4 regions of the Enterobacter sp. C3_dUdeg genome follow, and region 2 is predicted to be linked to each of the others. Evidence: predicted binding sites of a transcription regulator. Region 2 holds the regulator's gene; each other region holds the start of a gene.
What was found. Region 2 encodes PhoB, which activates phosphate uptake and scavenging genes when phosphate is short. Its sites were predicted from a motif close to CTGTCATAAAACTGNCNNAT; they were not measured.
Positions count from the first base shown of each region.

Region 1: the regulator PhoB is predicted to act here: its motif matches at 2,904-2,923, upstream of kdgR (DNA-binding transcriptional regulator KdgR).
Region 3: the regulator PhoB is predicted to act here: its motif matches at 2,467-2,486, upstream of uvrB (excinuclease ABC subunit UvrB).
Region 4: the regulator PhoB is predicted to act here: its motif matches at 3,712-3,731, upstream of glpT (glycerol-3-phosphate transporter).

Region 1 is NZ_BAAKFX010000001.1:512,132-518,078, reverse strand. It holds gene AC27FC_RS02410 (MBL fold metallo-hydrolase) at 31-1,020, opposite strand; gene AC27FC_RS02405 (YebO family protein) at 1,042-1,332, opposite strand; gene mgrB (PhoP/PhoQ regulatory lipoprotein MgrB) at 1,407-1,550, opposite strand; gene AC27FC_RS02395 (YobH family protein) at 1,713-1,952, shown strand; gene kdgR (DNA-binding transcriptional regulator KdgR) at 2,021-2,812, opposite strand; gene AC27FC_RS02385 (MFS transporter) at 2,992-4,365, shown strand; gene htpX (protease HtpX) at 4,416-5,297, opposite strand; gene prc (carboxy terminal-processing peptidase) at 5,491-5,947, opposite strand, start outside.
Region 2 is NZ_BAAKFX010000002.1:395,518-401,464, reverse strand. It holds gene sbcC (exonuclease subunit SbcC) at 1-1,482, opposite strand, end outside; gene sbcD (exonuclease subunit SbcD) at 1,479-2,684, opposite strand; gene phoB (phosphate response regulator transcription factor PhoB) at 2,872-3,561, shown strand; gene phoR (phosphate regulon sensor histidine kinase PhoR) at 3,583-4,878, shown strand; gene brnQ (branched-chain amino acid transporter carrier protein BrnQ) at 5,288-5,947, shown strand, end outside.
Region 3 is NZ_BAAKFX010000004.1:313,580-319,526, reverse strand. It holds gene bioC (malonyl-ACP O-methyltransferase BioC) at 1-586, shown strand, start outside; gene bioD (dethiobiotin synthase) at 579-1,280, shown strand; gene AC27FC_RS13550 (ABC transporter ATP-binding protein) at 1,243-1,965, opposite strand; gene uvrB (excinuclease ABC subunit UvrB) at 2,718-4,733, shown strand; gene yvcK (uridine diphosphate-N-acetylglucosamine-binding protein YvcK) at 5,263-5,947, opposite strand, start outside.
Region 4 is NZ_BAAKFX010000001.1:102,478-108,424, forward strand. It holds gene glpC (anaerobic glycerol-3-phosphate dehydrogenase subunit GlpC) at 1-755, opposite strand, end outside; gene glpB (glycerol-3-phosphate dehydrogenase subunit GlpB) at 752-1,969, opposite strand; gene glpA (anaerobic glycerol-3-phosphate dehydrogenase subunit A) at 1,959-3,587, opposite strand; gene glpT (glycerol-3-phosphate transporter) at 3,840-5,192, shown strand; gene glpQ (glycerophosphodiester phosphodiesterase) at 5,204-5,947, shown strand, end outside.

The DNA of each region.
Region 1 (5,947 bases), on a different contig from region 2:
CAGAATATATGCACTACGTTATCGCTTCGTTTATAAGGATAAATATTCACCAACTTTCAGTATCCTGAAAGAATGATTAACTGGTGCTAAATTATCTAGCGCGTCAGTTAACTCCCGCACAGGTTCATCCAGGGATTCATCTGCCAGTTCAAACACGCCCCAGTGAATGGGAAACGCCAGAGGGCAGCCCAGCTGCTGCCACAATGCCACCGCAGATTGCGGATCCATATGATGGACAGCCATGAACCAGCGTGGGGCATAGGCTCCAATCGGTAACGCGGCAGCATCTATATGGCCCAGACGTTCAGGTATCAACAGCAGCTCGGGCGAATACCCCGTATCTCCGCTGAACCAGAAACGATGATGTCGACCTTCCATAACCCAGCCGCACCATAATGAGCGATTGCGGTTCCATGGCGTGCGCATACTCCAGTGCTGTGCCGGTACGGCGGTTAGCGTCATCCCCTGCCAGGTGAAGCTCTGCCACCAGTCGAGCTCAACCACGCGTTTTCCCCCCCGGCGGCGAAACCAGCCGGCCAGGCCCAGCGGAACAAAAAAACTGACCTCGGGGAAGCGTTTGAGAATACGGCGAATGGTCGCGTCATCAAGATGATCGTAATGATTATGGGAGATGACGACCGCATCAAGCTGATGGAGTTGATCGACTGACAGAGCGGGAGGCGTTTTGCGCTGTGGTCCCAGGAAAGGGAGTGGAGAAGCGCGCCGTGAAAAAACCGGATCGGTAAGGATGATATTGCCGTCCAGCTGCAGCATCACGCTGGCGTGTCCCAGCCACCATACCCCATCTTCATGAGGTTGCGTAAGCTCAACCGGTTGCCACCACTGTTGGATAAAGTCTTCATAACCCAGCGCGGGTGGCTTCGGTAAACCGGCCTCTTTACGCGCTTTGCGCCAACGGTCAAGGTCGCCGGGTTGATGTCCGACAGGATCGGTATTACGAAAACCGTTCGGAGTGTGATGTTTCAGGGAGGGGTCATACCAGGGATTTTTCCAGACCACAGCCACCTCCCGGACAAAAGATTAACGCTCAGCCACCAGGCGGATAAAGTCGTCTTCGTCTTTGTTATCTTCAGCGACCGCGTCTTTCGGCGCGTCTTTCTCTTCCGGTTCGTTAGCCTCACACAGACGGCGCAGCAGCGCATTCTGACGTTTTTGCTGATCGAGCAGCGCTTCCAGCAGTTCAATCTGCTCGTTAGTACGGGAACTGGCGCGGTTCACGAAAAACCAGATGACCAGGCCCACAAGCAGAACAACCAAAGAAATCATCAGGGATGCCATATTCAGCAGCCCTGAATTCAGTAACTCACCCATTTCACCACCTCAATAAAAACGTCTATTTTACCACTGGCGCGAAGGAAGGAAATCACCTTGAGAAAAAATGCGTATTACCACGGAATAAACTTATTGATTGCGCAAACGCCGCTAAAAAACTGTACATCCTGATCGCACATCACATTGATCGTCTGCGTCCATAACACCACGCACGCTATCAGCACGATAATCAGAATTACCCAGCGTATTTTTTTCACTCCACACTCCGTCTAAAAACCTGATGTAACGAGGTTATCACGCTTATCTTAAACAAGGACTAACTGTACCGCCATCGCGCTTTTTTTCAGAATCCTGCACTTGTTTCATCGTGTAAACCGTTTACGCTAGCTTTATGATAACAACGACAAAAGAGGTTAATGATGCGCTTCATCATTCGAACAATTATTGCGCTGGCCATCGTCTGGATTGGCCTTCTGCTCACGGGTTACGGTGTGCTCGTGGGAAGCACCGAGAACGCAGCCGGGTTAGGGATTCAATGTAAATATTTAACAGCACAGGGCGTGAGCACTGCGCAGTATCTTCATACGGACAGCGGGATCGTTGGCTTGACCCACTGTCCGGTCCTGCGTAAGACATCCGTCGTGATTGATAATGGCTAATCGGCCGGTGAAATGACTGGCAAAAAAAACGCCGCAACAGAGCGGCGTTTTTTTTATACGAGCAGAGGTTAAAACGGGTAGTCGTGGTAACCCATCTGTTCAGAAATCTTACGTGCGGCAGTGTGCAGAATAGCCACATATTCATGCAGGCGCTCTTCGGAGAAGCGTAAGGTCGGGAAGGAGATACTCAAGCCCGCGATTACTACGCCAAAGCGGTCAAACACCGGAACGCCGATGCAGCGCAGCCCTTCCTCCTGCTCTTCGTTATCTTCGCCATACCCCTGCTCGCGTACGCGATCGAGCACCGTTAACAGCGCGTCCGTGCTGGTAATGGTTCGGGAAGTACTTTGCTTGTATTCCACGCCTTCGAGGATCTGCTTCACTTCCTCACGATCGCGCCACGCCAGCAGAACCTTACCAATCGCGGTACTGTAGAGCGGGTTGCGACGACCAATGCGCGAATACATGCGCAGATTGTACATGGAGTCGATTTTATGGATGTAAACAATGCTGTCTTCATCCAGCGCGCCGAGATGGATGGTCTCTTTGGTCAGGCGAGAGATTTCACGCATCTGGATATCAGCGCTGCGGATCAGGTCAACATTTTGTAGCGCACGGGCGCCCAGCTCAAACAGCTTCAGCGTCAGAGAGTATTTTTCAGATTCACCTTCCTGGGCTACGTAGCCCAGCGACTTCATGGTTTGCAAAAAGCGATATACGGTGCTTTTAGACATCATCACGCGCTGCGACAACTCTGTAATACCTATTTCACGCTCTTCCCCCAGCGCCTGTAAGATGCCAAAAACCTTCAGCACGGAAGAAACAGAATCTGGCTGTTTATCCAAATCCGCAATAGCCATTTACCACCTCATAGAGAGTGTTTTATAAAAATCAGAACCGGTTTTTATTATAAGTTCCCGTCATGTCACCTGCAATCAATCCGCGTTTACTTCGTTACAAATCTGCGACATATCGCGGCTGTAACAATGCTAAAATAGTTACCCTGAGAATAATTTCACGCTGAGCTTTTTTAATCCTAATGGAAAAGACCCTTTCCGATGGCCTGCCTTTACCCCAGCGGTATGGCGCTATAGCGACCATCATTATTGGTATCTCAATGGCCGTCCTTGACGGCGCAATCGCGAACGTTGCCCTGCCAACCATCGCCAGCGACCTGCACGCCTCTCCCGCCAGTTCGATATGGATTGTTAACGCCTATCAGATTGCGATTGTGGTTTCCCTGCTCTCGTTCTCTTTCCTGGGCGATATGTTCGGTTATCGTCGGGTGTATCAGTGCGGTCTGGTGGTCTTCACCTTCACGTCGTTGTTATGCGCCCTTTCAGATTCACTGCATACCCTGACGCTTGCCCGCATTGCGCAGGGTTTTGGCGGCGCGGCGCTCATGAGCGTAAACACGGCGTTAATCCGCTTAATTTATCCGCAGCGTCATCTGGGGCGCGGCATGGGGATAAACTCGTTTATTGTCGCCGTCTCTTCCGCCGCCGGGCCAACCATAGCGGCGGCGATCCTTTCCGTTGCGTCATGGCAATGGCTGTTTGCTATTAACGTGCCGCTGGGCATTGTCGCTATATTCTTTGCCCTGCGCTTTCTTCCCGCTAACGGTCCCAAAAGCACCATGCCGCGCTTCGATGTGGCGAGTGCGGTGATGAATGCCCTGACCTTTGGCCTGCTGATTACGGCGCTGAGCGGCTTTGCGCAGGGACAGTCCCTGATGCTTACCGGCGCGGAGCTCATCGCCCTACTGGCGATCGGCTTCTTCTTTGTTCGCCGCCAGCTCACTCTCCCCGTGCCTTTGCTGCCGGTCGATCTGCTGCGTATTCCCCTCTTTTCCCTCTCCATTTGCACGTCCGTCTGCTCGTTCTGCGCCCAGATGCTGGCCCTGGTTTCTCTGCCCTTCTTTCTGCAGAGCGTGGTCGGCCGTTCAGAAGTGGAGACCGGCCTGCTGTTAACCCCCTGGCCGCTGGCGACCATGGTGATGGCGCCGCTGGCAGGTTACTTAATTGAACGCGTCCATGCCGGTTTATTGGGAGCGTTGGGGCTGGCGGTGATGGCGACAGGCCTATTCGCGCTGGCTCTGCTACCGTCATCGCCAACCGATCTGGACATCATCTGGCGCATGATTCTGTGCGGCGCAGGGTTTGGCCTGTTCCAGTCCCCTAACAATCACACCATTATCACCTCCGCGCCGCGCCATCGCAGCGGTGGTGCCAGCGGCATGCTGGGGACCGCGCGCCTTCTGGGGCAAAGCACAGGTGCGGCACTGGTTGCCCTGATGTTTAACCTCGCCGGGCAAAACGGCAACCACGTTGCGCTTCTCACCGCGGGAGCCCTTGCTTCCCTCGCGGCGGTCGTCAGCGGTCTGCGGGTGACACAGCCCAAAGTTCAGGCATAAAAAAAGCCGGGCGGAGTGTTCTCCTGCCCGGCTTATTAGGGTTCTTAGCGTTACTTCAGGTATTCCCCACTGCGCAGCGCTTCGATACGTTTATCCAGCGGCGGGTGAGACATAAACAGCTCGCTCAGCGATTTGGATTTACCGTTAATGCAGAAGGCCATCATGCTGTTCGCTTCCTGCGGCTCGTAGCTGGTTTTCAGGCGCTGCAGCGCGGCAATCATCTTCTCACGACCAACAAGCTTCGCCGAGCCGGCATCCGCGTGGAATTCACGGTGGCGGGAGAACCACATGGTGATGATGCTGGCCAGAATACCGAATACCAGTTCCAGAACCATCGAAACGGCGAAGTAGATCAGCGGGTTGCCGTTGCTCTCTTCACCTTCGTCACGGTTTCCGCCCATAAAGCCAGCCGCGATCTGCGCCAGAATACGGGAGATGAAGATCACGAAGGTGTTCACCACGCCCTGAATCAGGGTCATGGTCACCATGTCACCGTTGGCGATATGGCTGATTTCGTGGGCAATAACCGCTTCGGCTTCGTCACGGCTCATGTTCTGCAGCAATCCGGTGCTGACGGCAACCAGTGACGCATCGCGACGGGCGCCCGTCGCGAAAGCGTTGATGTCCGGGGCATGGTAAATCGCCACCTGCGGCATGGCGATCCCGGCCTGACGGGATTGCTGAGCCACCGTATTCATCAGCCACTGTTCCATATCGTTACGCGGCTGTTCAATAACCTCACCACCCACCGATTTCAGTGCCATCCACTTCGACATCAGCAGGGAGATGAACGAGCCACCAAATCCAAACAGCAGCGCCATAATCAACAGACCCTGAACGCTGCTCGACTGAATTCCTGTCAGGCTTAGCACGAGCCCGAAAACCACCATGACCGCCAGGTTGGTGAGCAGGAAGAGCGCGATTCGCATCATAATTTTCTTTTTACCTCAGTTTAACAAAACGCACTATGCGATTACCCACATCGTATGGGTATTGCGGCTATTTTCAAGCATCCGGCGGGCGTAAGTCACCAGAAAGACACAACTTTACACAATTGGAAATCTGGCTGACGGAAGGATGAAGAACAAAAAGAAACAGGCACAATTCCTTGTGCCTGTTGGGTGATTATTTTGCCGGAGCGGGCTGTACGGCAGGTTTCTCTTTTTCCTGATTCGCCAGGTCGAGAGCGATATGCACCGTCTCGTCCAGATACGGATCCGGCTCCTGGTAATCTTTTGGCAGATCGTCCAGTTTTTTGAGCAGAGGCTTACCTTCGCGCTTGAAGCGATCGTTGATACGCGCCAGGCGGGTTGCATCGTCTTCGTTATTCTCTTTCTCACGCTGTGCGTAGTTCAGAGAAACGATATTCCGCTTATCTTTCAGGGCATTGAATCGTGCAATGTCCTTCATGATGTACTGGAACTCCGGATCTTTCGCGATGCGGTCGTTATGCGCTTTCAGCAGTTCAGGGCCAAATTGCGTCATATCACCCGCTTTCACGTAGGTCGCGGCATTGATGCTGTCCCACGGCAAGGCGTTATCTTCAAACTTCTCGCCGGTTTCGGTCTCTTCCGTGCCTGTC
Region 2 (5,947 bases):
TTCCAGGTCTTTAATCGTCGCTTCGCGTTCGCAGAGGGCTTTAAGATCCAGAAAGTGCTGGTGTTTCTCTTTGTACTGCTGGCGACGCAGCGTCAGCGTTTCATTGAGTTTGTTTTGATCGGCCTGGGCCTTCTGCACGCTTTCACCGCTCTGGCGCAGGCGCTTTTGCAGCGGCTGATAGCGGGCATGCAGCGACGTTAGCCGCTGGCGCAACGTGCGTGACCGGGACTGCTGCTCCATGGCCGCGCTGACCTCATCCGCCGTCAGCGTAAGCGCATTTTCCGGCATCTCAGCCAGCCTGTTGCGTAATTCACCCATCCGCGCAGCAAGCGAGGATAACTGCGTTTTGTCGCGGTTAAGCTGTGAGAACTGGGCACGCCAGCCGGCAATCTCCTGCCCCAGCAGGCGATAGCGCTCGTGCTCCGCCAGCCACTGCGCCAGCGCCTTCAGTTCGGTCTGAAGCTGCCCATGATTACGCTGGGCGGTATGACGGATCCGCGCGCGCAGTGCGGTTTTGGCTTGTAAGCGAGTATTTACTTCAACAATTCGCTGCTGGGTTTGCGTCAGACGCGCGGTTTGCTCCTGCTGGTGCTCCCAAAGCGGTCGAAGCTGGGCGGCGGGCAGAGCAAGCTGGAGCTTTGCCAGCTCTGGCGCAGCGTTCGTCAGCGCCTGCTGCGCCTGCTGCTGCATCACAGTGACGCGCTGTTGCTCAAGCACGAGCTCATCATGGCGCGTAAGCCACTGAAAATCTTTCTGCTGGCTTTGCTGCTGAACCAGCAGGGTTTTCTCTTCGTCAGTAAGCGCCTGCAAACTTTGCTGCAACTGCTGCTGCTGTTCTTCGCTCAACAGCACGACGCCCGCCGCCTGCGCCTCGCACTTTTCAAGCACGCTGCGGGCGGCTTTGTGTTTCTCAAACACCATGGCGGAAATCTGGCCGTAGATCTCGGTGCCGGTCAGCTCTTCCAGCAATTCGGCGCGATCGCTCGGCCTGGCATTAAGGAAGGCGGCAAACTGCCCCTGTGAGAGCAGCATCGAGCGGGTGAAGCGGCCATAGTCCAGCCCGGTGAGCGCAGCGGTTTGCTCCAGCTTATCCGTCACTTTGTCGGCCAGGATTTTGCCATCTTCGCAGCGCGCCAGCTCCACGCGCGGCGCCTGCAGGTTGCCGTCCGGCTGGTTGCGCGCGCGGTTCTGGCTCCAGAATGCGCGATAGGCGGTGCCTTTTACCTCGAACTCCACTTCCGCCAGGCACTCGGCGGTGTCGCGCGTCATCAGGTCGTTTTGCGCCTGAGAGACCTTCTGCAGGCGCGGCGTTTCGTGATAAAGCGCCAGACAGATGGCGTCGAGCAGGGTGGTTTTACCTGCCCCGGTCGCGCCGGTAATGGCAAACAGCCCGTTGCTGGCAAACGGCTCCGCGGTAAAGTCAATTTTCCACTCGCCCTTGAGGGAGTTGAGATTTTTCAGGCGCAGGCTCAAAATTTTCATGCGTTTTCTTCCTCATCATTGAGCGCATGCAGGGTATGGCTGAACAGTTCGCTGAGTCTTGCGCGCTTCGCGTCGTCAATTTCCTCCTGCGAGAGCCTGCGTTCAAACACCTCTTCAACCCGAAGCTCACTGAGCGTTTCACGTTGAGCGCTTAACAGAATTTTCTCGCGCTGCTCGCGGCTGCGGCGTACCAGTAAGACTTCGACGGGTAAATCTTCCGTCAGCGCCTGTATTTTACGCTGCATATCGTGCAGGTAGTCGTCGGTGGTGATTTCGATATCCAGCCAGACGGGCGGGTTAAGCGCTGTTCCGCGCCACTGCTCAAGCTGGGCGGTAATGGCGGCAAGATCGCCCTTCAGCACCGCCAGCGGCTGGGTGACCGGGACCTCCAGCGTCTCGACGGCGTGAAGTTTTCCCTCGGAGAAGCTCACCAGATGGACGGACTTGGCTTTGCCCGTTTCGTCAAAGCTGAGCGAAAGAGGCGAGCCGCAGTAGCGGATGTGCTCGCTGCCGCCGACGATCTGCGCCCGGTGAATATGTCCGAGCGCAATGTAGTCGGCTGGCGGGAAGTTCTGCGCCGGAAAGGCATCCAGCGTGCCGATATAGATCTCACGTACGGCGTCACTTTTACTGGCCCCGACGGTGGTGAGATGGCCGGTCGCAATCACTGGAATCCGCTGCTCGCCCCGTAGGGCGCAGGCATCGGCGTGCTGCTGGTGATAATAGTCGGTGATGGCCTGCAGGAGATGCTGCTGTTTTTCCGCGCCCGACAGCCCCGCCTGACTTTGCACGATGTCCCGCGGACGCAAAAAGGGAATGGGGCACAGCACCGCCCCCGGCGTGCCGTCGCGTTTTTTCAGGATCTGCGGGGCGTGCCCGGCGCTGGCGACGACGGTGGTATTGAGAAATGCCAGGATGTCGCGGGATTCATTGAGCGTCGCGACGGAATCATGGTTACCGGCGACAATCACCAGATGACAGCCGGTTTGCTGCAAATTCACCACGAAGCGGTTGTACAGTTCACGCGCATAGCTGGGGGGCGAGCCGGTATCAAAGATGTCACCCGCCACAATAATCGCGTCCACCTCGTGTGTCCGGGCCGTTTCCAGCAGCCAGTTCAGGAAAGCTTCATGTTCAGCCGCACGGCTTTTGCTGTAAAAATTTTGACCCAGATGCCAGTCCGAGGTGTGAAGTATGCGCATAGCTGATCCGTGGCAAAAAAGAGAAAGCAGGATTATAAACGTTCAGAGACGGGAAAATAACCGCTGTAATAAAACAACGGTTTGCCCGTTATCGTGGTACTGTTTTTCATAAATCTGTCATAAATCTGACGCATAATGGCGCCGAATTACAAACTTGTAACTTAAATAAGATAAGACAGGGCAAAGTATGGCGAGACGTATTCTGGTCGTAGAAGATGAAGCTCCAATTCGTGAAATGGTGTGCTTCGTGCTCGAGCAAAACGGCTTCCAGCCGGTTGAAGCGGAAGATTATGACAGCGCAGTGAACCAGCTGAATGAACCCTGGCCCGATCTGATTCTGCTGGACTGGATGTTGCCCGGCGGCTCCGGACTGCAGTTTATTAAACACCTGAAGCGTGAAGCGCTGACTCGCGACATCCCGGTTGTGATGCTCACGGCGCGCGGAGAAGAAGAGGATCGCGTTCGCGGTCTGGAGACCGGCGCGGACGATTACATTACTAAACCGTTCTCTCCAAAAGAGCTGGTTGCCCGCATTAAAGCCGTGATGCGCCGTATTTCGCCGATGGCGGTGGAAGAGGTGATAGAGATGCAGGGGCTGAGCCTTGACCCCACCTCACACCGCGTCATGACCGGTGAAAATCCCCTCGACATGGGGCCTACCGAATTTAAACTCCTGCACTTCTTTATGACCCACCCGGAACGCGTTTACAGCCGCGAGCAGTTGCTGAATAACGTCTGGGGAACTAACGTGTATGTCGAAGACCGGACGGTTGACGTACATATTCGCCGCCTGCGAAAAGCACTGGAACTGAGCGGCCACGATCGCATGGTGCAGACGGTCCGCGGCACGGGTTATCGTTTTTCTACCCGTTTCTGAACAATGACAGGAGTGTGACGCGTGCTGGAACGTCTGTCATGGAAAAGGCTCGTCTTTGAACTGATCTTATGCTGTATTCCGGCCTTCCTTCTGGGGGCCTTTCTTGGACACCTGCCGTGGTTTCTGCTGGCGTCGGTCACCGGGCTGCTGATCTGGCATTTCTGGAACCTGCTGCGCCTCTCGTGGTGGCTGTGGGTTGACCGAAGTATGACGCCGCCGCCGGGAAGCGGCAGCTGGGAGCCGCTGCTGTACGGTCTACATCAGATGCAGATGCGTAATAAAAAGCGTCGCCGCGAGCTGGGAAGCCTGATTAAGCGTTTTCGCAGCGGTGCAGAGTCGCTGCCGGATGCCGTTATTCTGACGACCGAAGAAGGGACGATCTTCTGGTGTAACGGCCTTGCGCAACAGCTGCTGGGCCTGCGCTGGCCCGATGATAATGGTCAGAATATCCTCAACCTTCTGCGCTATCCCGAGTTCACGCTGTATCTGAAAAAGCGTGATTTTACCCGCCCGCACAATCTGAAGCTTAATAATGGTCGCCATCTGGAAATCCGCGTGATGCCCTACAGCGATAAGCAGTGGCTGATGGTGGCGCGAGATGTCACCCAGATGCACCAGCTGGAAGGGGCGCGTCGCAACTTCTTCGCCAACGTCAGTCACGAACTGCGTACCCCGCTGACCGTGCTTCAGGGCTACCTGGAGATGATGCAGGAGCAAACGCTTGAAGGCGCGCCGCGTGAAAAAGCGCTGCACACCATGCGCGAGCAAACGCACCGGATGGAAGGGCTGGTGAAGCAGCTGCTGACGCTCTCGAAGATTGAAGCGGCGCCAACGCTCGCGCTAAATGAGACCATTGATGTCCCGATGATGCTGCGGGTAGTTGAGCGTGAAGCGCAGACGCTAAGCCACAAAAAGCATCACCTGACCTTTGAGGTCGACAATACGCTGAAGGTGCTGGGCAGCGAAGATGAACTGCGGAGCGCCATTTCCAACCTGGTGTATAACGCGGTGAATCATACGCCGGAGGGGACGAATATCGTGGTGCGCTGGCACCATGCCCCAACGGGGGCTGAGTTTAGCGTGGAAGACAACGGGCCGGGGATCGCGCCTGAGCATATTCCGCGTCTGACCGAGCGCTTTTACCGTGTGGATAAAGCGCGATCCCGGCAAACAGGCGGAAGCGGCCTGGGGCTGGCAATTGTGAAACACGCGGTGAATCACCATGAAAGCCGTCTCGATATTCAGAGTACGCTGGGTAAAGGAACCCGCTTCAGTTTCGTTATTCCGGAACGATTAATTGCCAAAAAGATCGCCTGACGGCAGGCGTGTCATTTTACCTTTCCACGGGTCAGCGTCTGCTGGCCCGTTTGCTTTGCAGTCAAGCGAAACGCGGATGAATTTTATACGGCTGACTGTTTTTTGTTCGCATGATTAGCCATGGGTTTTTCTTATAAATAGCGTATTGTTCTGACGTGTATTTTCATGCTGGCATATTGTTCTGGTTTTACGATCCCACCTTGCCTTTAAACGTTATAAGCGTTTAAATTGCGCCCCAGATACTGTCAGACCGACTGTATTTGCGTGGTAAATCGAAAAACTATTCTTCTCCACGCCAGGACGGGAGCATTTCCCGCTGAAATTGAGCAAATTTTCGGCTGTATCGTCCCGTCAGGGATATCGAAAATCTCAATGTTTTCAACACCACATCCACAGGCAGTAAGGTTTTATGACCCATCACTTAAAATCGCGTGACATCATCGCGCTGGGCTTTATGACATTTGCGCTGTTCGTTGGCGCAGGCAACATCATTTTCCCTCCAATGGTTGGCTTACAGGCGGGTGAACACGTCTGGACCGCCGCGTTTGGTTTCCTGATTACTGCCGTGGGTCTGCCGGTTCTGACCGTCGTCGCGCTGGCGAAAGTCGGCGGCGGTGTGGATAGCCTCAGCACCCCGATTGGCAAAGTGGCGGGCGTTCTGCTGGCAACCGTCTGCTATCTGGCCGTTGGCCCGCTGTTTGCGACCCCGCGTACGGCGACCGTGTCCTTCGAAGTGGGTATTGCTCCCCTGACCGGCGACGGTGCGATGCCGCTGTTTATCTACAGCCTGATCTACTTCGCGATCGTGATTCTGGTTTCCCTCTATCCGGGCAAGCTGCTGGATACCGTGGGTAACTTCCTGGCTCCGCTGAAAATTGTGGCGCTGATTGTTCTGGCGGTTGCGGCCATCGTCTGGCCAGCGGGCCCGATTAGCGACGCGATGGACGCCTATAAAAACGCCGCGTTCTCTAACGGCTTTGTGAACGGCTACCTGACGATGGATACGCTGGGCGCCATGGTGTTTGGTATCGTTATCGTTAACGCCGCGCGTTCCCGCGGTGTGACCGAA
Region 3 (5,947 bases), on a different contig from region 2:
CCGCTACTGGCGCGGGGCGGGAAGCCAGGTCACGGCTATCGACCTCTCGGACCAGATGCTCGACGAGGCGCGACAGCGGCAGGCAGCGGACCATTATCTGCTGGCGGATATCGAGGCGATCCCGCTGGCGGATGCGCAGTTCGATCTGGTCTGGAGTCATCTGGCGGTCCAGTGGTGCAGCAGCCTGCCGCAGGCCTTGCGCGAGCTTTATCGCGTGGCGCGACCGGGCGGGAAGGTGGCCTTTACCACCCTGCTGGAAAGCTCGCTGCCGGAGCTGAATCAGGCGTGGAAAGCGGTGGATGAGCAGCCTCACACTAACCGCTTTTTATCGCATGAGCAGGTGATGCAGGCGCTGGCAGGCTGGCGTTACCGCAGCACGGTGCAGACCATCACCCTCAATTTTGGCGATGCGTTCAGCGCTATGCGTTCGCTGAAGGGCATCGGCGCCACGCACCTGCACGCCGGACGGGAGAAAAAACCGCTGACCCGGGGCCAGCTGCAGCGTCTGGAGCTGGCCTGGCCGCAGCAGCGGGGACATTTCCCGCTCTCTTATCAACTTTTTCATGGGATTATCGAACGTGACTGAACGTTATTTTGTTACCGGCACGGATACGGAAGTGGGCAAAACGGTGGCCAGCTCGGCGCTGCTGCAGGCGGCACGACTGCTCGGAAAAAACACCGCCGGATATAAGCCCGTTGCTTCCGGCAGCGAGGTGACGGCGGAAGGATTACGCAACACCGACGCGCTGGCGCTCCAGCGTAACAGCACCCTTGAACTCGCCTATTCAGCGGTCAATCCGTACACCTTTGCCGAACCGACCTCGCCGCACATCATCAGCGCTGACGAAGGTCGTCCGATTGATTTCACCGTGCTGTCAGCCGGGTTACGGACGCTGGAAAGCCAGGCCGACTGGGTGCTGGTGGAAGGTGCAGGCGGCTGGTTTACGCCGCTTTCGGACACGCAGACGTTTGCTGACTGGGTGCAGGCCGAGCAGCTTCCGGTCATTCTGGTCGTCGGCGTCAGGCTGGGCTGCATCAATCACGCCATGTTGACCGCGCAGGCCGTACAGCAGGCCGGGCTGACGCTGGCTGGCTGGATAGCCAACGACGTGGTTGCGCCGGGTAAACGACATCAGGAGTATCTGGCGACGCTCAGGCGCGTACTGCCCGCCCCGTGCCTGGGGGAAATTCCCTGGCTTGCTGAGGGTGCGGAAAATGCCGACACCGGGCGTTATCTCGATCTCAGCGTCTTGCTTCCCGCGACATCCAGTGCGCGATAAGCTCGTCATCCAGTTCGTTAACGTGGCCCTGCGCCACGTTACGCCCGCGATAGAGCATGCAGAAACGGTCCGCAACCCGGCGGATAAACGACAGCTGCTGCTCCGCTAATAGCACCGTCATACCTAACTCCCGGTTTAAGCGCGCCAGCAGCTGCCCCAGCTTCTGGGCGAAGCTGTGTCCTGCGCCGTGCAGGGGCTCATCGAGGATCAGCAGGTGCGGACGGTTCACCAGCGCGTTAGCCAGCGCCAGCTGATACTGATCGTCCGGAGAGAGCGTGTTCGCACGGGCCTGTCGCAATGCGTAGAGCGCCGGAAACAGGTCGTAAACGTCACTTTTCGCTTCCGGGTTGGGTTTCCCCATCGCCCGCATGGCGATATGCAGATTCTCCTCAATCGTTAGCTGGGAGAAGATCCGCCTGTCCTGCGGGACATAGCCTATCCCCGGTCCTGAGCATGGTTCTGGCGGCTGGTTAAGCAAGTCGCGCGGCGGCGCGCCCGCCTCGTGCCAGATGATGCTGCCGCTTTCAACGGGCACTCTCCCGGCGATGCAATTCATGAGGGTGGTTTTCCCCATCCCCGGCAGGCCAACGACGCCTGTACACATCCCTTGCGGAAAATCCAAATTCACGTTCCATAGCGTATGTTGGCTTCCGTAAAACTGATTCACAGCACGCAGACTCAACATCTTTTTCTCCTTAAAAATGTGTGTAGGTGAGGCTCGTGTTTGAATCTGCAAAACCCCTGCCAGAAACCGAAAAGTGTTCAAAAAAACGGCTTTTTTAGGAATGAATCACCAGAAAGCGGTTTATAAAAAACCGGATTGCACAGCGACGGTGCTGGAGGTGGTGAGTTGTGGTGCAGAACCCAAAATGATGAAAATGTGAGCAAGATCCCATCGACTGGTTATGAATGACGCAACTGTTAATCATCAAAAAATAGCTATAAAAATTTTTTACTGCCGTCTCGTGGGAAAAACCGGGAATTTGCCGAGCGCCAGTCTGTATGGGCTGGAAGCAGTTATCCACTATTCCTGTGGATAACCATGTGCATTAGAGTTAGAAAACACGCGATAAGCGAGAGAAGACGCGGCTTACGCCCAAATTGGCGCGAAACGCGGCTTTAGAAAATATCGTTTATTATTTAATTGCTTAGATAAAAGCAATTCCCGTCATGAAAGTGTCACCCGTTGCCACAAAACTATCATTACCTGGCTTGACAAATGTTAAAAAAGAAAAAGTTCTGGGGATAACCTGACCTGACTGGTGTTTTATATTGTCACAGTCCAAATTTTGGCCGCTATCGCGCTAATCATTCAGGCGCTATGCTAAATATCCTGACATGCTACTGGTTTTTCATCCAGTGTTTTTTACTGGCATTCCTGGCAACAACGAGTAAAATTACTCACCTGCCGCTTATAACGTCATCAGGTCGTCGCCCATGAGTAAACCGTTCAAATTGAATTCTGCTTTCCGTCCATCTGGCGATCAGCCTGAGGCGATCCGTCGTCTGGAAGAGGGGCTGGAAGACGGGCTGGCGCACCAGACGCTGCTGGGGGTAACCGGCTCGGGTAAAACGTTCACCATCGCCAACGTGATTGCGGATCTCCAGCGTCCAACGATGGTGCTGGCACCCAACAAAACCCTGGCCGCACAGCTTTACGGCGAGATGAAAGAGTTCTTCCCGGAAAATGCGGTGGAGTATTTCGTCTCCTACTACGACTACTACCAGCCTGAAGCCTACGTGCCGAGCTCTGACACCTTCATCGAGAAGGATGCCTCGGTGAACGAACACATCGAGCAGATGCGTCTGTCGGCCACGAAGGCGCTTCTGGAGCGTCGCGATGTGGTCGTCGTCGCGTCGGTTTCCGCGATCTACGGTCTGGGCGATCCGGATCTCTATCTCAAGATGATGCTGCATCTGACGCAGGGGATGATTATCGACCAGCGTGCCATCGTTCGCCGTCTGGCGGAGCTGCAGTACGCCCGTAACGATCAGGCGTTCCAGCGCGGCACCTTCCGCGTACGCGGAGAGGTGATCGACATCTTCCCGGCGGAATCGGACGATATGGCGCTGCGCGTCGAGCTGTTTGACGAAGAGGTTGAACGCCTGTCGCTCTTCGACCCGCTGACCGGTCACGTTGAGTCGGTGATCCAGCGCTTTACCATCTACCCGAAAACGCACTACGTGACGCCGCGCGAGCGTATCGTGCAGGCAATGGAAGAGATCAAAGTGGAGCTGGCCGAGCGCCGTAAGGTGCTGCTGGCGAACAATAAGCTGCTGGAAGAGCAGCGCCTCAGCCAGCGTACCCAGTTCGACCTTGAGATGATGAACGAGCTCGGCTACTGCTCCGGCATTGAAAACTACTCGCGCTTCCTCTCCGGGCGCGGGCCGGGCGAGCCGCCGCCGACGCTGTTTGATTACCTGCCGGCAGACGGTTTGCTGGTGATCGACGAATCCCACGTCACGATCCCGCAGATCGGCGGGATGTACCGCGGTGACCGGGCGCGTAAAGAGACGCTGGTGGAGTACGGCTTCCGCCTGCCGTCGGCGCTGGATAACCGTCCGATGAAGTTTGAAGAGTTTGAGGCATTAGCGCCGCAAACCATTTACGTCTCGGCCACGCCGGGCAACTACGAGCTGGAGAAATCCGGTGAAGACGTTGTCGATCAGGTTGTGCGTCCGACCGGGTTGCTGGACCCGATTATCGAGGTGCGTCCGGTGGCCACGCAGGTGGACGACCTGCTCTCGGAAATCCGCGCCCGTTCCGCCATCAACGAGCGCGTGCTGGTCACCACGCTCACCAAGCGTATGGCGGAAGACCTCACTGAATATCTCGAAGAGCACGGCGAGAAGGTGCGCTATCTGCACTCGGATATCGACACCGTGGAGCGCATGGAGATTATCCGCGATCTGCGTCTGGGCGAGTTTGACGTGCTGGTGGGGATCAACCTGCTGCGAGAAGGTCTGGACATGCCGGAAGTCTCGCTGGTGGCAATTCTGGATGCGGACAAAGAGGGCTTCCTGCGTTCTGAACGCTCCCTGATCCAGACCATCGGCCGTGCGGCGCGTAACGTCAACGGTAAAGCGATTCTGTACGGTGACAAAATCACCCCGTCGATGGCGAAAGCGATTGGCGAAACGGAGCGCCGCCGCGAGAAACAGCAGCGCTACAACGAAGAGCACGGCATTACCCCGCAGGGGCTGAACAAGAAGGTCGTGGATATTCTGGCGCTGGGTCAGAACATTGCCAAAACCAAAGCGAAGGGTCGCGGCAAAGCGCGTTCAGTGGTGGAAGAGGATACCGTCGTGCTGACCCCGAAAGCGCTGCAGCAGAAAATCCACGAGCTGGAAGGGCAGATGATGCAGCACGCGCAGAACCTGGAGTTCGAAGAGGCGGCGCAGATCCGCGACCAGCTTCATCAGCTGCGGGATCTTTTCATCGCGGCATCGTGAGTAAAGCGTTGTTTTCTCCCTCTCCCGGTGGGAGAGGGATCCCCAGTAATTTTTGAACAGAAGCAATAATGTTGTTTCAGAGCGATTGAAGGCTATCAGCGATGCTCTGGTCCGGCTGTAAATCGCTGAGGCGTTTCCTGCAGGCCGGGGCGAGGCGCAGGGATGCGCCGAGAAGGACGTTACCTCCGCCCGTACCCGATAAGCCGGAAGGAATAAGCCGATGACAAAATTGCCGGGAGCAATTTTGGACAGCGCTTGCGCTGGCCCCGAAGGGGGGAGCCCCAGGGATGGGGCGAACAATCCGCGCAGCGGCGATTTACCGCCGGGAGCCCGGGTCGCCAGGGTGGTGGCGACTGAGCCACCCTGGCACGTTCACCGGTCATGTCGTTACAGGGTAGCAAGGAACATAAAGTGAACGGAATGACCACCAGAGTCGTATGTTCCCCCTCACCCCAGCCCTCTCCCTCAAGGGAGAGGGGGTCGTCCGTGCGGGCATTATTATGAGGGCATCAGGCCGCACAAAACGAACCTAGCCTAGCGCCTGAATCGCCTTCTCCAGCGCCTCGCGCAGCAGATGACGGTCATGGCGATACTTGATATCGCTGGCCTCCAGCGGCTCCTGCACCACCAGACGATCGCCAATCCCTGACACATCCACTTTTGGGCCCACGACTACGCCGTCAATGATTTTCTTGCCGACGTAATGCTCCATTAATTCCAGTTTGTCAGCCAGCGACAGGCTGGCCGCCGCGGGGCTCAGTTCACGTCCCAGGTTACCGATGTAAACCATCGGGGCAGGGGTGCGGCGCAGCGCCTGAGCCAGCTCTTTTACGAGTAGAATTGGCATCAGGCTGGTATAAAAACTGCCCGGACCGATCAGGATAAGATCCGCTTCCCCGATGGCCTCCACCGCTTCTCGCGTGGCGGGCACGCTCGGATAGGTCATTAACTCCGTTGGCGGCAGGATGAGCTGGTCGATATTCACCTCGCCGTAAACTTCATGCCCTTCGGCGTCGATGGCCATCAAGTCTACCGGTTGTTCTGACATGGGGATCAGGAATGCGTCCACTTTGAGCAGATTACGGATTAAGTTGATGGCTTCCAGAGGCCGTACGCTCAGGTGATCGAGCGCCTTTAACATCAAATTTCCGAGGTTATGCCCGGAAAGTTCGCCATTACCGCCAAAACGGTACTCAAACATCGCCGACGCGACG
Region 4 (5,947 bases), on a different contig from region 2:
TACTCATCGCGCAGGGTGAAGGTACAGGTGGACGAGGTCGCCAGCACCGGAATACCTTTATCGACAATCGCTTCGCGCAGTGACGTGACATTGCTCTGAGCCTGCCTGCGCGCTTTATCGGTAAACCCGTTGGCGATCAGCGGTACGCCGCAGCACTTCTCTTTGTTCAGCAGCTGAACGCCCGTTCCCATGGCGTTCATCACCTTCAGCAGATCTTTGCCCAGCTGCGGGTGGTTGTAGTTCACATAGCAGCCGTGGAAAAAGGCCACCTGGTCGGCGTACTGCGCCTGCTCCGCCGCGACGGATTTGTACCAGCGGCGGAAGGTGCCGTGAGAATATTTCGGCAGGCTGCGGTGATGGTCTATCTTCAGCGTGGCATCCAGCAGCTGACGCACCGGTTTGAGGGAGGTCGCGGCATTCACCAGCGGGGCAAACGGCGTCGAGACGCTGCCCATCAGATCGGTATGGCTCAGAATAGCGTCCCGCAGCGTCGGCTTTTGCGTGCTGTAGCGCGCCCGGGCGCGCTGGATAATATCGCCGATTTTAACGTCCGACGGGCAGGCGACTTCGCAGCGTTTGCAGTTGATGCAGTATTTCAGCGCCTCGTCGTACAGCTTGCCGTCCTTCAGGCGCAGACGCTCGCCGTCCGGCCCGGCCTGCTTTGGTCCGGGATAGCGTGGGTTCACGCCGCTCACCGGGCAGACGGTGGTACACACCGTGCATTTAATGCAGCTTTCAAAACGGGTGTCGTTCATTGTTCAGCCTCCGTGCTCTGGCTAATCTGCTCTGCCACATACAGCGCCGTGACGGCGCAGACCCCGCCACCGCATCCCTGGGCAATGGGATCGTACCCGCCCAGCAGCGAGCCGATGGCAAAAAGATTACTGACGGGCTTACCGGAAAGTTGCGGATGCAGCTGGTTATCGACAATCACGCCGAACTGCTGCCAGGGCTGCGGCGAGAAGAAATCACTTTGATACCAGTCCGCGCGGGAGGCACGCTGGCGAACATCCAGCCCCATAATGGCTTCCCGGATGCCCTCCCGGCTGCTCAGTAGCCCGTTGCTGAAGAAGCTGCCGCTTGCCAGAACCGTAAAGCGCGCGCGAAGCGGAATATCGTCGTGGTTGCGCGTCCAGATTTCGCTGACCGCGCCGTCGGTCAGGGTGATTTTTTTCACCTCATCACCCGCCATCCACACGCCGCCCTGCGCGACAAACTGGCGCTGGAGCTGGGTATGCAGGCGAATGCCGGGGACGGAAGGGGGCAGGGTTGGCAGCAGGCCAAGCGAGCAGGGCAGACGATCCGAGAGCCAGCGCCAGAGCCGGTTGTCGCGTAAACCAAAGCAGGCGGGCATCAGCAGGGCGTCACAGCTGTCGCTGAGCGGTCTGAGCGCGTCATACAGCAGCGGCCATTTGTCCTCGTTATCCAGAAAACGGGCGATATTCACCGCGCGAAATTCGCTCGGGTTGTCGCGCAGGACATCAAGCTCAGGCAGCTCTATCTCTGCCGTTTCGGCATTGACGCCCTGGCGACAGAGCGACGCCGCCGCGAGATGGGGCTGAAAATCCAGAAAGCCGCTAATGCCCACGACCCGCACGCGCGCGGCGTTGAAGGGAGCAACGGGCACTTCTTCCGGGCTGAGCCAGGCAGAGCGCAGGGTGCCGAGCGGCGTGACGCGCTGGTGATTGAGCCGGGCGCTTCCCTTCAGACGCGCGCCGCAGTCTGCCAGCAGCGCTTCGGTTTCCAGCGCAAAGCGGTCAATATGCTGGGCGCCAATCAGGTGATACGGATGCTCCGGCGGGAGCTTATCGCGGTACGCGTCGTCCACCAGATCCAGCGAGCCCGACGAGAAGTGCAGGGCGCTCTGGCCCCGGGTGATAATGGCGCAGCGCAGCCCCTGCTTCGTGAGCTTGATGCCGCAGAGCAGGCCTGCCAGCCCGCCGCCGACGATTACGGTATCAAATTTCATCGCGTTGCTCCTTCTCAAGACCGCAAAGCCCCTGGTAGACCCAGCGGGTAAATTCGCTTTCGCGCAGGGCATCGCCCCAGGCGACAGGCTGAATGCCTTTCCAGCGCTCGTTTAAAAACGCGCTGAGCTGATCGAGCGACTGGGTGGCGGTAGTGGTGTGAAAACGCTGCAGCAGCCCGGCGGCACGACAGGCGCACAGCTCGCCCTGACAGGTACCCATTCCCACGCGGGTGCGGCGACGAAGATCGAGCAGGCTTGTGACCGTCAGGCTCTCCACCGCATACTGCACCTCACCGGCGGTGACGGCTTCGCACTCGCATACCAGGCTGCGGCTCAGGCGTCCTTCACCGAGCCACTGCGGCGTTCTGTCGCCGTGGCGGTAGATAGCGGATCCGCGCAGCGGCGCGGGCAGGGAGATAATTTTTTGCAGCGTTTTTTCGGTGGACTGACGCGAGCCGGGCAGTGGCTGCTCTGCCGTCACGCACCGTTCGGTATTGCCCAGCTTGCGGCAGACGGCATCGGTCGCCCACTCGGCCATCAGGCGGTAGGTCATCAGCTTGCCGCCGGTGATGGTGATAAACCCGTCCATGCCGTCGCGTTCGGCGTGATCGAGCAGCACGATGCCCCGGCTGACGTTACGTCCGCTCGGGTCGTTGTCGCTGGCAACCAGCGGACGCACGCCCGCGTAGGCGCGCAGAATACGCGTCTGCGCCATCACCGGGGCCAGTTTTTCCCCTTCGCGCAGCAGGATGTCGACCTCTTCGGCGATCACGCGGTTGTAGTCAATCTCGCTGTAGTCGACGTGGGTTGAGGTGGTACCGATTAACGAAATGGTGTCGCCCGGGACGAGGATATCGGCATCAGACGGTTTGCGGCAGCGGTTGATCACGTGGTTATTGATACGGTGGTCGAGGATCAGCAGCGAGCCTTTTGCCGGGAACATGCGTACCGACAGGTCCGCGTATTCCGCGATGCGCTGCCCCCAGATCCCCGCCGCGTTAACCACCACGGCGGCATACAGCTCGCTGTGTTCGTTATATTGCGTATCAAGGATCCGCACGCCGCAGATACGATGACCTTCACGGATAAGCCCGGTCACTTCGTGCCCGGTCAGGATTTGCGCGCCATGCTCGCGGGCGTCCAGCATATTGGCGGCGGTCAGGCGGAAGGGGTCAACGGTGCCGTCAGGCACTTTTACCGCGCCGATAAGCGCCGGGTTAACCGACGGTTCCAGCCGCCGCGCCAGCGCCGGGTCCATGGCCTCAGCCTGAATGCCCGCCGCAGTGCAGGCGGTAATAAAGGTGTCCTGAAAGGCGAGGTCATCTTCGGGAAGAGTAATAAAGAGGCCGTCGGTCGGCTCAATGCAGTGGCGGGCGATACGCTTGAGGATCTGGTTTTCAGCAATACATTCGCGTGCGGATTCACCGTCGGTCACCGCATACCGCGCGCCGCTGTGCAGCAAACCATGGTTACGCCCGGTTGCGCCCGTGGCGATATCGTGGCGCTCCAGCAGCGTGACGCTTAAGCCGCGAAGGGCGCAGTCGCGTGCGATCCCGGCGCCGGTTGCGCCACCGCCAATGATTATCACATCGCTGTAGCGAGGATCGTGAATGGTCATTGTTTACCCTCTATGTTCGTTTTTTTATCATTTAGCCATACCAATAGTGTGGTTTGTTTGATTTCGAACATAAACGCGCGAAATTCGAAAGTGGAACGTGATTTCATGCGCTTTTTTGCGCATTCTGTCATATTTCTGTAACAATCTGTGCGTTGATTCACAGTAACAATCACCGTGATTTCTTAACATCCCCGCCTCTGGAATTCAGGTGCGAGCCACCTGCCCATTCAATTCAAGGCCACGGAGGCTGTTATGCTCAGTATCTTCAAACCTGCGCCGCACAGGGCGCGTCTGCCAGAGGCAGAAATTGATCCGCTATACCGCCGTCTGCGCTGGCAAATTTTCCTGGGGATCTTCTTCGGGTACGCGGCGTACTACCTTGTACGTAAAAACTTCGCGCTCGCGATGCCGTATCTGGTGGAGCAGGGCTTCTCCCGCGGCGATCTGGGGTTCGCGCTGTCGGGGATCTCAATTGCCTACGGTTTTTCCAAATTCATCATGGGCTCCGTATCGGATCGCTCGAATCCGCGCGTGTTCCTCCCCGCCGGCCTGATCCTGGCGGCCGCGGTCATGCTGTTCATGGGCTTTGTGCCGTGGGCGACGTCCAGTATTGCGATTATGTTCGTGCTGCTGTTCCTCTGCGGCTGGTTCCAGGGGATGGGGTGGCCGCCGTGCGGACGTACCATGGTGCACTGGTGGTCGCAGAAGGAACGCGGCGGGATCGTGTCGGTTTGGAACTGCGCGCATAACGTCGGTGGCGGTATTCCGCCGCTGCTGTTCCTGCTGGGGATGGCCTGGTTCAACGACTGGCACGCTGCGCTCTATATGCCTGCCTTTGGCGCTATCGTCGTGGCGATTTTCGCCTTCGCGCTGATGCGCGATACGCCGCAGTCCTGCGGCCTACCGCCGATTGAAGAGTACAAAAACGACTATCCGGATGATTACAGCAAGGAGCACGAAGAAGAGCTGACCGCAAAACAGATCTTCATGAAGTACGTTCTGCCGAACAAGCTGCTGTGGTACATCGCGGTGGCTAACGTGTTCGTTTACCTGCTTCGCTACGGCATTCTGGACTGGTCCCCGACCTACCTGAAAGAGGTGAAGCACTTCGCGCTGGATAAATCCTCGTGGGCCTATTTCCTGTATGAATATGCCGGGATCCCGGGCACGCTGCTTTGCGGCTGGATGTCGGACAAGGTGTTTAAAGGCAACCGCGGCGCGACGGGCGTGTTCTTTATGACCCTGGTCACCATCGCGACCGTCGTTTACTGGCTCAACCCGCCGGGCAACCCATCAGTAGACATGGCCTGCATGATCGTTATCGGCTTCCTGATTTATGGTCCGGTAATGCTGATCGGCCTGCACGCGCTGGAACTGGCGCCGAAAAAAGCGGCAGGCACGGCGGCAGGCTTTACCGGTCTGTTCGGCTACCTGGGCGGTTCGGTCGCGGCGAGCGCCATCGTGGGCTACACCGTAGACTTCTTCGGCTGGGACGGCGGGTTTATGGTGATGATCGGCGGCAGCGTGCTGGCGGTACTGCTGCTCATTGTGGTCATGATCGGTGAGAAACGTCACCACGCGGAAGTGCTGGCGCGTCGTCAATAAGGAGCATTGCGATGAAATTATCTTACGTAACAACCGGCCTGCTGCTGGCGGGCCTGATGACAGGCTCCGCGCTGGCGGCGGATAAAATCGTTATCGCCCACCGCGGCGCCAGCGGCTATCTGCCGGAGCATACGCTCCCGGCGAAAGCGATGGCCTATGCCCAGGGCGCGGATTATCTGGAGCAGGATCTGGTAATGACCAAGGACGACCAGCTGGTCGTCCTGCATGACCACTATCTGGACCGCGTGACGGACGTGGCGGAGCGTTTCCCGGACCGCGCGCGCAAAGATGGTCGCTACTACGCCATTGATTTCACGCTGGCGGAGATCCGTTCCCTGAAGTTTACCGAAGGCTTTGAGATTGAAAACGGCAAGAAGGTGCAGGTCTATCCGGGACGTTTCCCGATGGGCAAGTCTGACTTCCGGATCCATACCTTCCAGGAAGAGATTGAGTTTGTTCAGGGGCTGAACCACTCAACCGGTAAAAATATCGGCATCTACCCGGAGATCAAAGCGCCGTGGTTCCACCATCAGGAAGGCAAAGACATTGCCGCGAAGACGCTGGAGGTGCTGAAACAGTACGGCTACACCAGCAAGAAGGACAAAGTTTACCTGCAGTGTTTTGACGCCGCCGAGCTGAAGCGCATCAAAACCGAGCTGGAGCCGAAGATGGGGATGAACCTCAATCTGGTTCAGTTGATTGCCTATACCGACTGGAATGAAACCCAGGAGAAGCAGCCGGACGGCAAGTGGGTG